Regions from separate parts of the Starkeya sp. ORNL1 genome, predicted to be linked through region 2. Evidence: predicted binding sites of a transcription regulator. Region 2 holds the regulator's gene; the other holds the start of a gene.
The links. The regulator PhoB, encoded in region 2, activates phosphate uptake and scavenging genes when phosphate is short. The targets are predictions, from matches to a motif close to TGTCATNNANCTGTCAT.
Positions count from the first base shown of each region.

Region 1: G3545_RS01350 (esterase-like activity of phytase family protein) is a predicted target of PhoB. The motif match lies at 2,182-2,198, and genes of this name have one in related genera.

Region 1 is NZ_CP048834.1:280,352-286,004, reverse strand. It holds gene G3545_RS01350 (esterase-like activity of phytase family protein) at 1-2,121, opposite strand, end outside; gene G3545_RS01345 (TRAP transporter substrate-binding protein) at 2,431-3,558, shown strand; gene G3545_RS01340 (TRAP transporter small permease subunit) at 3,740-4,342, shown strand; gene G3545_RS01335 (TRAP transporter large permease subunit) at 4,342-5,653, shown strand, end outside.
Region 2 is NZ_CP048834.1:3,843,547-3,849,199, reverse strand. It holds gene pstA (phosphate ABC transporter permease PstA) at 1-581, shown strand, start outside; gene pstB (phosphate ABC transporter ATP-binding protein PstB) at 589-1,413, shown strand; gene phoU (phosphate signaling complex protein PhoU) at 1,441-2,154, shown strand; gene phoB (phosphate regulon transcriptional regulator PhoB) at 2,175-2,876, shown strand; gene G3545_RS18265 (helix-turn-helix transcriptional regulator) at 2,999-3,952, shown strand; gene G3545_RS18260 (hypothetical protein) at 4,223-4,684, shown strand; gene G3545_RS18255 (hypothetical protein) at 4,684-5,184, shown strand; gene phaZ (polyhydroxyalkanoate depolymerase) at 5,228-5,653, opposite strand, start outside.

The DNA.
Region 1 (5,653 bases), 2.7 Mb from region 2:
GCCATTCACGTCGACGGTGAAGCTCTCCACCTTCTCGATGACATAGCCGTGCGGCGCGGCGAGGACGGGGATCAGGTCGCGGACCGTGGTCTTGGTCACCACCGGCGCGTCCTTCTTGTCGAGGCCGACCGGCGTCACGCCCTTCAGCGAGACATAGGTCAGCTTCTTCAGCTTGGCGTTCGAGCCGACCTGGTTGTCGCGCTCGATCAGGATCAGGCCGCCATTGGAGGCGCTGATCTCCGACAGGCCGACCCAGCCCTTGCCGGCGCTATCGAGCGGGTAGCGCACATAGCCCCAGCTCTTGGTCGCCGGCTTGTAGGCCAGCAGCTTCACCTGGCCCTTCGGATCGTCCTTCCACTCGCGCTGCACCGCGAGCCACACGGTCTCGTCGGCGCCGCTGCCGGTCACGGTCACGCCCTCGAAGCCGTAGCGGGTCGCCTGCGCGGCCAGTTCGGCCGGAAGCGTGATCTCTTCCTCGATGGCGCCGGTGGCGGAAACCTTGAGCAGCAGGTTCTGCGTCGGGTTCTCCTTCTTCTCCGGATTGCCTTCGGAAGCGAGCCAGAAGCCGCCGTCGGCACGCACCGCGATGCCCTCGAGGTCGAGACCCTTGGCCGGCTGGCCGTCGCGGGTGACGATGGTGGCGGCGGTGATCTTGGCCGGCAGCGAGGTGGCGTCCACGGTCAGGATGCGGCCCTGCGCATAGGCGCTGTCATTGACGGTGTAGAGCTTGCCCGGGGTCTTGGCATCCGCCGCGAAACCGGAGAGCGCGCTCCACCAGATCGGCAGGCCGTCCGGACCGTCGACCGAAGAGATGGTCGGATAGGCCGGCTTCTCGTTGCCGCGCTTGTAGATGGTGACGACCGAACCGATGCCGCCGTCTTCACGCAGGTCGGTCTCGCTCGCCGTCACGAGCAGGTCGCGCGCGGGGATGGCGAGCAGGCCTTCCGGACCGATGCCGCCCGGCAGCGCCTGCAGGAATTCGGGGGCATTGGCGCCGCCCTTGTCGCGATAGACGAAGACCAGCGAGCCGCGCTCGGAGCCGAGGAATAGCAGCTTGTCGCCGCCGAAGGTCGCGGCTTCCGCGCCCTCCATCTCGATGCCCTTCTTGTTGCGCTTGTCCGGATAGTGGCCGAGGCGCACCGCCATGTGCTCCGGCGCCGAACCGCTCTCGAACAGCACCTTGCCGGTCTTGTCATAGATGGTGAAGCCGCGGGTGCCGCCCTTCCAGTCGCCTTCATTGGCGGTGACGAAGCGGTCATTGTCGATCCAGTGCACCGCGTCCGGCTCGCGCGGGGTTTCCTTCTGCGAGCCCGAGAGATCGATGATGCCGTCCTTCTTGGTATCGACATGATCGAGCGCGGTGGAGCCGGCGGAGAAGTTCGCGACGATCTTGCCGGTGGCGAGATCGGCGACCACGATGTGGTTATTCTCCTGCAGCGTCAGCACGACTTGGTTCAGGCCGTTGATGCTGACATATTCCGGCTCCGGATCTTCCGGAGCGACGGCGGCGATGCCGCTGACGTCGATGATCTTCTTGTCCGCGCAGGCGACCGCGCCGTCCTTCACCGGGAAATAGGTGAGGTTGCCGCCGGGCAGCTGCGGAATGGCGCCCTCGTTGATCTCTTCATCGCGCTCATTCTCGATGGCGATGGCGAGGAAGGAACCGTCGTCGCTGCGGGCGAGCGAATCCGGCTGGCCACCGAGGTCGCAGGTGGCGACCACTTTCTTGGTGGCGAGATCGACCACCGCGAGGTGACCCGAGGGCTTCGCCTTGGATTCGGAGGTGACGACGCCGACGAACGCCTTGTCCTTGATGATGACGGTTGAGGTCGGCTCGCCGCCGAGCGCCACGACGCCGGCCGCCTTCGGCGCCGCCGGGTCGTTGATATCGACGAAGCCGATGCGATTGCCCGGGCTGTCGGTATAGACCAGCGTCTTGCCGTCCTCGCTGGAGGTGATGATTTCGGCGACCGTGCCCTTCTTGGGATCGGCATCGGCCGGCAGGTTGTCGACGACATTGAAGGTGGCGATGCGGTTGAACGCCGGGGTCGTCTGCGCGTGCGCGGCGGAAATGCCGAGCAGCACGGCGAGTGAAACGCCGGAAAGAAGCGTCGGGCGCATGAAATCCCTCCCATGAAAAAGCAGCCATGGCTGCCGGTGCGGCACTTCCACCGCGCTTACGTGACAGACGGATGACATGCCCATGCGGCAACCGGTAACCATAGGAGGCCACGGCCTGCCGCGGCGGCAGCGGCGCGTGCATTTTCCAACGTCTACTACTTTTGTAGAGGCGGATTCGCCCCATACGCGATGTTTTTGGGCTTGCGCTTGACGAAACGGCATCGTCTCCTTCCCCTAGAGACAAGGTGAGTAAATCACCGTCCAACGGGCTACGTCCCGTAGAGGAAAACGCCACAGGAGGAACCATCCATGACCGAAACGTCAGGGAAGCGCGCCGGAGCGCGCACCAGTCGCCGCAATTTCATCGCGACCGCCGCTGCCGCCGCTGCCGGCGCTACCGTCGCCGCCCCCGCCGTTCACGCGCAGGCGCCGATCAAGCTGAAGTTCCAGTCGACCTGGCCGAACAAGGACATCTTCCACGAGTTCGCCGGCGACTACGTCAAGCGGGTCAATGCCATGACCGGCGGGCGCGTCGAGCTCGAAATCCTTGCTGCCGGCTCTGTCGTTCCCGCCTTCCAGATGGCGGACGCGGTTTCGGCCGGCATCCTCGATGGCGGCCACGGCGTCTCCGCCTATTGGTACGGCAAGAACAAGGCCTTCTCGCTGTTCGGAACGGCGCCTGCCTTTGGCTGGGACGCCGACGAACTGCTCGGCTGGGTACGCTATGGCGGCGGCCAGGAGCTCTATGACGACCTGATCACCAATGTGCTGAAGCTCAATGTCGTCGGCATGCTCTACGGGCCGATGCCGACCCAGCCGCTCGGCTGGTTCAAGAAGGACATCAAGAGCGCGGATGATCTCAAGGGGCTGAAGTACCGTACCGTCGGCCTCGGCGCCGATCTCAACAAGGAACTCGGCGCGGCGGTCACCATCATGCCCGGCGGCGAGATCGTCCCGGCGATCGACCGCGGCCTGCTCGACGGCGCGGAGTTCAACAACCCCTCTTCCGACCTGGTGCTTGGCTTCCCGGACGTCTCGAAGATCTACATGATCCAGAGCTACCATCAGGCGCTGGAATGCTTCGAGATCTTGTTCAACAAGACAAAGTTCAGCGGACTGCCGGCGGACGTGCAGGCCATCCTCAAGGCCGCGGGCGATGCGTCGTCCTCTGACATGATGTGGAAGGCGCAGGATCGCTATTCCAAGGACCTCGAGGCCATCAAGGCGCGCGGTGTCAAGGTCATCCCGACGCCGAAGCCGGTGCTGGAAGCACAGCTCGCCGCCTGGGACAAGGTGATCGCCAACCTCTCCGCCGATCCGTTCTTCAAGAAGGTCATCGACAGCCAGAAGGCCTGGGCGCAGCGCGTCGTCGGTTTCCGCCTCCAGTACGAGGTGGATTCCCGCACTGCTTACGATCACTTCTTCAGCAAGGCCTGAGATCAGGCGGGCGCCGCGCAGGCGGCGCCCGCCATTTTTACGAGCATCCTTCGAGGCCGCCTCCGGCGGCACCTCAGGATGCGTGGTTCTTTCAAATGCGACGTCATCCTGAGGCGCGAGTGCAGCGCGCCTCGAAGGATGTTCGTCACCCCTGCGCCCCGCCGCCCTTCCCGAGGCCCATATGCAATCCGTTCTGCTCGCCGTCGACCGGTTGAACGCGTTCATCGGCAAGCTGTTCGCCTGGTGCATCGTCATACTGATGCTGGCCATCACCTATGAAGTTTTCTGCCGCTATGTGCTGAGGGACCCGACCAGTTGGGCCTACGACGTCAGCCTGATGCTGTACGGCACGCTGTTCATGATGGCCGGCGCCTACACGCTCTCGCGCAACGGCCATGTGCGCGGCGATTTCCTCTACCGCAAATGGGCGCCGACGACGCAGGCCAAGAGCGATCTCGTGCTCTACTTCCTGTTCTACTTTCCCGGCATTCTGGCGCTGATCTATTCCGGCTGGGGTTACTTCCAGCTCTCCTACATGCTCAACGAGCATTCCGCTTTCAGCCCGGACGGCCCGATCATCTGGCCATTCAAGGGGCTGATCCCGATCACCGGCGTGATGATGCTGCTGCAGGGCGTGGTCGAGGTGGTGCGCTGCATCATCTGCATCCGCACCGGCGACTGGCCGCAGCGCCTGCATGACGTCGAGGAGATGGAGAAGATCATCCTCGAAGAAGCCGCCGCCAATCTGGCCGAGCGCGAAGCCACCACACGAGGATCGCTGTGATGTTTCTCTCCGATCCCGCCCTCGGCGTGTTGATGCTGTTTCTCTTCCTCATTTTCCTGATGCTCGGCTTCCCGATCGCCTTCACGCTGATGGCGCTGGGCGTCGGCTTTGGCTACTTCACGCAAGGGCCGAGCATCTTCAATCTGTTCGTGCAGCGCACCTATTCAGTGATGGCGAACGACGTGCTGATCTCGATCCCGCTGTTCCTGTTCATGGGCTACGTGGTCGAGCGCGCCAACATCCTCGACCGGCTATTCCGATCGATCCAGCTCGCCGCCGGCTGGCTGCCCGGCTCGCTCGCGGTGGCGACGCTCGCCACCTGCGCGCTGTTCGCCACTGCCACCGGCATCGTCGGCGCGGTGGTGACGCTAATGGGCCTGCTCGCCTTCCCGGCCATGCTGCGCGCCGGCTACGACACCAAGCTCGCGGCGGGTGTGGTCTGCGCCGGCGGCTGCCTCGGCATTCTCATTCCGCCGAGTGTGATGCTCATTCTCTATGGCGCCACCGCCGGCGTCTCGGTGGTGAAGCTTTACGCCGCCGCCTTCATACCCGGGCTGATGCTGGCGGGCATGTATATGGTGTACGTGATCATCCGCGCCATCCTCAATCCGAGCCTCGCGCCCAAGCTGCCCGCCGCCGAGCGCAACGTGCCGATCCTCACCATCGTCATGGCGCTGCTGACGTCATTCTTCCCGCTGGTGCTGCTGATCGTGTCGGTGCTCGGCGCCATCATCCTCGGCCTCGCCACGCCGTCGGAAGCCGCCGCCATCGGCGCGCTCGGCGCGGTGCTGCTGGCGCTGGCCTACCGCACCTTCAGCTTCGAGAAGCTGAAGGATTCGGTGTTCCTCACCGCCCGCGCCTCGGCCATGGTGTGCTGGCTGTTCGTCGGCTCCGCGGTGTTCTCGGCGGTGTTCGCGCTGCTCGGCGGCCAGCATGTGGTCGAGCAGTTCATCCTGTCGCTGAACCTCGGCCCTATCGGCTTCCTGATCCTCACCCAGATCATCATCTTCATCCTGGGCTGGCCGCTGGAGTGGACCGAGATCATCGTGATCTTCCTGCCCATCTTCCTGCCGCTACTGGACAATTTCGGCATCGACCCGATCTTCTTCGGCGTGCTGGTGGCGCTGAACCTGCAGACCTCGTTCCTCTCGCCGCCGGTGGCGATGGCGCCTTTCTATCTGAAGGGCGTGGCGCCGAAGCACGTCTCGATCGACGAGATATTCTCCGGCGTCATGCCGTTCCTGGCGATCGTCATCGTCGCTATGGTGTTGCTCTATGTCTTCCCCGGCATCGCGCTTTGGCTGCCGAGCG
Region 2 (5,653 bases):
TGATGTGCGGCACCTTTCTTGCCGAGAACGGCAGGGGAACCCGGATCGCCGGCGTGGTGCGCTTCGTCAATGACGTGCTGCTCTCGGCGCCCTCGATCCTGATCGGCCTGTTCGTCTATCAGCTGCTGGTCGTGCCGTTCGGCGGCTTCTCCGGCTGGGCCGGCTCGATCGCACTGGCCATCCTGGTCATCCCGGTGGTGGTGCGCACCACCGAGGACATGCTGAACCTGGTGCCGATCGGCCTGCGCGAGGCAGCCTTCGCGCTCGGCGCGCCGCAATGGAAGGTCGTGACCATGGTGACCTGGCGCGCGGCGCGCGCCGGCATCACCACCGGCATCCTGCTCGCGCTCGCCCGCGCCGCCGGCGAGACCGCGCCGCTGCTCTTCACCTCGCTCGGCAATAACGGCTGGTCGATCGACCTGTCGCGGCCTATGGCCAGCCTGCCGATCGCCATCTATCAATACGCCGCCAGCCCGTTCGACGATTGGGTCGCCCTCGCCTGGGCCGGCGCGCTGATCATCACCGTTGGGGTGTTGACCCTCAACATCCTCTCCCGCCTTGTCCTGGCGAAGATGAAGTGAGCCGGCCATGAACTTTGCACCCGACACCTCCCTCGACATCGCCGCCGCCGTCAACCGCGCCAACGTCGTCGGCTCCGCCGCGACCAAGCTCAAGGTCGAGAAGCTGAATTTCTACTACGGCGACAACCACGCGCTGAAGAACATCAATTTCGAGATTCCCGAGAAGCGGGTTACCGCGATGATCGGGCCGTCGGGCTGCGGCAAGTCCACGCTGCTGCGCATCTTCAACCGCATGTATGCGCTCTATCCGGGCCAGCGCGCCGAAGGCAAGATCAGCTTCGACGGCGTCGACCTGCTCGGCAAGAACCTCGATTCCACCGTGGTGCGCTCGCGCATCGGCATGGTGTTCCAGAAGCCGACGCCGTTCCCGATGTCGATCTACGACAACATCGCCTTCGGCGTGAAGCTGCATGAGAGCCTCGGCAAGGCGGCGATGGACGAGCGCGTCGAATGGTGCTTGCGCAAGGCCGCCATCTGGGAGGAGACCAAGGACCGTCTCCACACTTCCGCCCTCGGCATGTCGGGCGGCCAGCAGCAGCGCCTGTGCATCGCCCGCACCATCGCGGTGAAGCCGGAAGTCATCCTGCTCGACGAGCCGACCTCGGCGCTCGACCCGATCTCGACCTCCAAGATCGAGGACCTGATCGACGAGCTGAAGCAGGACTTCACCATCGTCATCGTGACGCACAACATGCAGCAGGCCGCCCGCTGCGCCGACCTCACCTCCTTCTTCTATCTCGGCGAGCTGATCGAGGTCGGCCCGTCCAACGAGATCTTCACCAATCCGCGCGAGCAGCGCACCCGCGACTACATCACCGGCCGCTTCGGCTGATGCCGGGCGACGTGAGAGGCTTGACCCATGACTGAGCATATCGTCTCGTCCTTCGACGCGGACCTGAAGGATCTTGGCCGCAAGGTCGTGGAGATGGGCGGCCAGGCGGAGCGGCTGGTGGCCGATTCCGTGCAGGCGCTCGTCAAGCGCGACGCCGAGCTGGCGCAGAAGGTCATCGTGCTCGACGGTCCGGTGGACCTGCTGCAGCGCGAGATCGAGGAGAAGGCCATCCTCACCATCGCCCGCCGCCAGCCGCTCGCGCACGATCTGCGCGAGATCGTCGCCGCCATGCGCGTCGCCAACGACCTCGAGCGCATCGGCGACCTCGCCAAGAACACCGGCAAGCGCGTCCTCGCGCTGACCGGCGAGTTCCATCCGCAGAAGCTGGTGCGCGGCGTGGAGCATATGTCGGGCATGGTGCTGGAGCAGCTGAAAGAGGTGCTCGACGCCTATGCCAGCCGCGACGACGCCCGCGCGCTCCAGGTGTGGAAGCGCGACGGCGAGATCGACATTCTCTACACCTCGCTGTTCCGCGAACTCCTCACCTATATGATGGAAGACCCGCGCAACATCTCGCTGTGCACGCATCTGCTGTTCTGCGCCAAGAACATCGAGCGTATCGGCGACCACGCCACCAACATCGCCGAGACGGTGCATTATCTGGTGACTGGCCAGCTTCCCGCCGAGGAACGCCCGAAGCAGGACACCACCAGCATCACCAGCGTGGCGTTCCCTGCTTGATCTGAGCGGAAAGACGGGTCATGCCGACCAACATACTGATCGTGGAGGATGAGGAGCCCCTCACCCTCCTTCTTCGCTACAATCTGGAATCCGAGGGCTACGCGGTCGAAAGCGTCGGGCGTGGCGATGAGGCCGAGACCCGGCTGCGCGAAAGCGTACCGGATCTCGTCATCCTCGACTGGATGCTGCCGGGCCTGTCCGGCATCGAGCTCTGCCGGCGCCTGCGCGCCCGGCCGGAGACCGAGCGCATGCCGGTGCTGATGCTCACCGCCCGCGGCGAGGAGACCGAGCGGGTGCGCGGCCTCGCCACCGGCGCCGATGACTATGTGGTGAAGCCGTTCTCGGTGCCGGAGCTGATCGCCCGCGTGCGGGCGCTGCTGCGCCGCGCCAAGCCGGACCACATCGCCACCCTGCTGCGCGCCGGCGACATCGAGCTCGATCGCGAGACCAAGCGGGTCTACCGCGCGGGACGCGAGCTGCATCTTGGCCCGACCGAGTTCCGCCTGCTGGAGTTCCTGATGCAGTCGCCCGGCCGCGTCTTCACCCGCGAGCAATTGCTCGACGGCGTGTGGGGCCAGGACGTCTATATCGACGAGCGCACCGTGGACGTGCATGTCGGGCGCCTGCGCAAGGCTCTGAATCGCCCGCGCCAGCCCGACCCGATCCGCACCGTCCGCGGCTCCGGCTACTCATTCAACGAGATGTTCGCCCGCGCGCACTGAGCGGGCGTCACCCATCGCTGATGGCGATTGCGCGTCCCGGGCGGACGCTGCGTCACGTGTTCACCGCACATTCAGGCCGTCCACTCCACCCCTTCGCTGGGTCGATACCTAGCGGGGGACCGATGCAGCGCCTTTCCACCGACGACGTGCCGCGCCGGGACCGGCTCGCCTTCGTGCATGACTTTGTCGGCCGCCACGCCGCCGGCATGGAATTCAGTCCCCTGGACCCCGAGAATTTCCGCGTCGAGCTCGCGGCATTCCAGCTGCCCGGCAATGTGCTGGTCGCCGAGGCCAGCTATTCCCCGGTCGCCGGCACCCGCACCCGCGAAATGCTGAATGACGGGCGCGACGCCTATCAGCTGATGATCCACACCACGGAGCATGAGGCCTCGGTCGAGGGCCGCGCCGCGGTGAAGATCGCGCCCGGCGCCCTGATGATCATCGATCAGAGCGCGCACAATTCCTGCCGCCTCCCCGAGACCCGCCTGAAAGTGGTCAATCTCGACCGGACCCGGCTGAAGAAACTGGTGCCGCGCATCGATGAGCGGCCCTGCTACTTCCTCCCCGAGGCGACATCCGGCATGAACCTGTTTGCCGGCTATTCAGACCTGCTCCGCCGCACGCCGCCGCAAGGCGAGAGGGCCGGCCGCGTCGCGGCGGATCATCTTTATGATCTGGTGGCGCTGCTGCTCGACGCCGCCGTTCCAGGCGGCGGCGCCCGCAACATGCGCGGCGTCGGTGCGGCCCGGCTCGAACTGGTGAAGCGGCACATGCGCGCCCGGCTCGGTGATCCCGGCCTCGGCATCGAAGTGGTGGCGCGCCGCCAGGGCATCACCCCGCGCTACATCCAGCGCCTGTTCGAGGCGGAGGGCGCGAGCTTCTCCGAGTTCCTGCGCGACTGCCGGCTGGATTTCGCCTTCCGGCTGCTCGACGCGCCGGACGGCGGGCGCACCATTGCGGCGATTGCGTTCGAGGCGGGATTCAGCGACCTCTCCAGTTTCAACCGCGCCTTCCGCCGCCGCTACGCCATGACCCCCTCGCAGGTACGCGCCGAGGCGATGCACCGGCGTTTTTGAGAGGCGGGTTCAGAGTTCGCTTGAGCCGACTTGGCCCGCTCCATACGCCCTCATGCCCGGGCTTGACCCGGGTACCCAGACTTCGACGAGGTGCGTGCGGCTTCGCTGGATCCCCGGATCAAGTCCGGGGATGAGGGCTGTTCTCAGTTTTCCGCTCATCCCGACCCGCCTGTTCGCCCCCTGCATAGTTCGTTCGCCGGGCGCCGAGACGCTCAACGTTCTGCCGTCGTAGGCATCGCATCGTCGGACGGCGGGCCGCAGGCGCGCCGCGTGGCTGGGTCGGCACCAACCACCGCGGAGGCGGAAGAAAACGACATGAAGGCATGGATACTTCTCGCGCTCGGCCTCGCCACGGCCGCGTGCAACCAGACGCTCGGCACCGCCACAGCGCGCCAATCGAACCCGGAAAGCGCGGCGGCAGCGCCCACAGAAAGCGATGCTGCGTCAGTCAAAGGGTCGGCCACGGGCTCGAAAGCCTCCGCTCAGTCGGCAAAGCAGATCGTAGCAGTGCAATCCGCTGCCCAGCGCTGCGCCGACGCCGCGCAGGAGATGGCGAACAAGCAGACCCAGGCGGCGATGCTCGGGGGTGCGCTCTCCATGGTCGGAGGCTTTGGCGGCATGGCCGGGCAGGGCGGCGCCATCGCCGCGCAGGCGGCTTCGGTCGGCGGTTCGGTCATCCAGTCGCAGGCCGGCGCGCAGGCTCAGGCCGCCATGGCACAGGAGTGCCGCTGATGCGCCGCGCACTCCTGATGATGAAACTCTTGCCGCTGTTCGCCCTGCTGCTCGCCTCGCCGGCCTCCGCACTGACCGCGCAGGAGGCCGGCAAGGTGGTAGGGCTGATCGAGAAGCTGCAACCGAGCTTCGGCACGCTCGCCTATCACGACGAGGTTGCCGACGATTGGTATGAGCGCGACGAGGTCGGGCAGGGTCTCATTGCCCGCGAGGGCTTCAGCAAGGCGAGCTGGAGGACGGCGCTCGACGCCACCATGCGCGGCTATCTCGCCGGCATTCCGCAGAGCGAGATCGATGCGCTGTTCGCCGAGTTGCGCCAGAGATTGGCCAGGAGCCCGAAGATGACCGCCACGCAGAAGAGCGCGGTGGAGAGCTTCGTCGCGGAGGAATATGGCGAGCTGAAACAGCTGCGCACGGAGGGTGCGCCCTATGAGGCCGTGGTGCGGCCCTTCGCGGTTCGGCTGCGTCGCCTGCTGCCCGAGCGCCTCGCTGACGAGTAAGGCGCGAAGCGGATACCGGGCTCGCCCCGGTATCTCGCGTCAATTACTCCACGCCCGCCGGGGCACTGTTGGATTTCTTGTTCGGCCAGTTATTGGAGAGGATGAAGTCGGAGATGCGCGGCGCGATCTCGGAGCGGAAGCGCGAGCCGTTGAACACGCCATAATGCCCCACCGCCGGCTGGAGATAATGCACCCGCTTCTCTTCCGGGATGTTGACGCACAGCCGCTGCGCCGCCTCGGTCTGGCCGACGCCGGAAATGTCGTCATTCTCGCCTTCGACGGTGAGCAGCGCGACATTGCGGATCTTCGAGGGATCGACCGGCAGTCCGCGATGCGTCATGCGGCCGAGCGGCAGATCGTGGCGGATGAACACCGTCTCGATGGTCTGCAGATAGAACTCGGCGGAGAGGTCCATCACCGCCAGATATTCGTCATAGAATTCACGGTGCTTCTCGGCGGAATCGCCGTC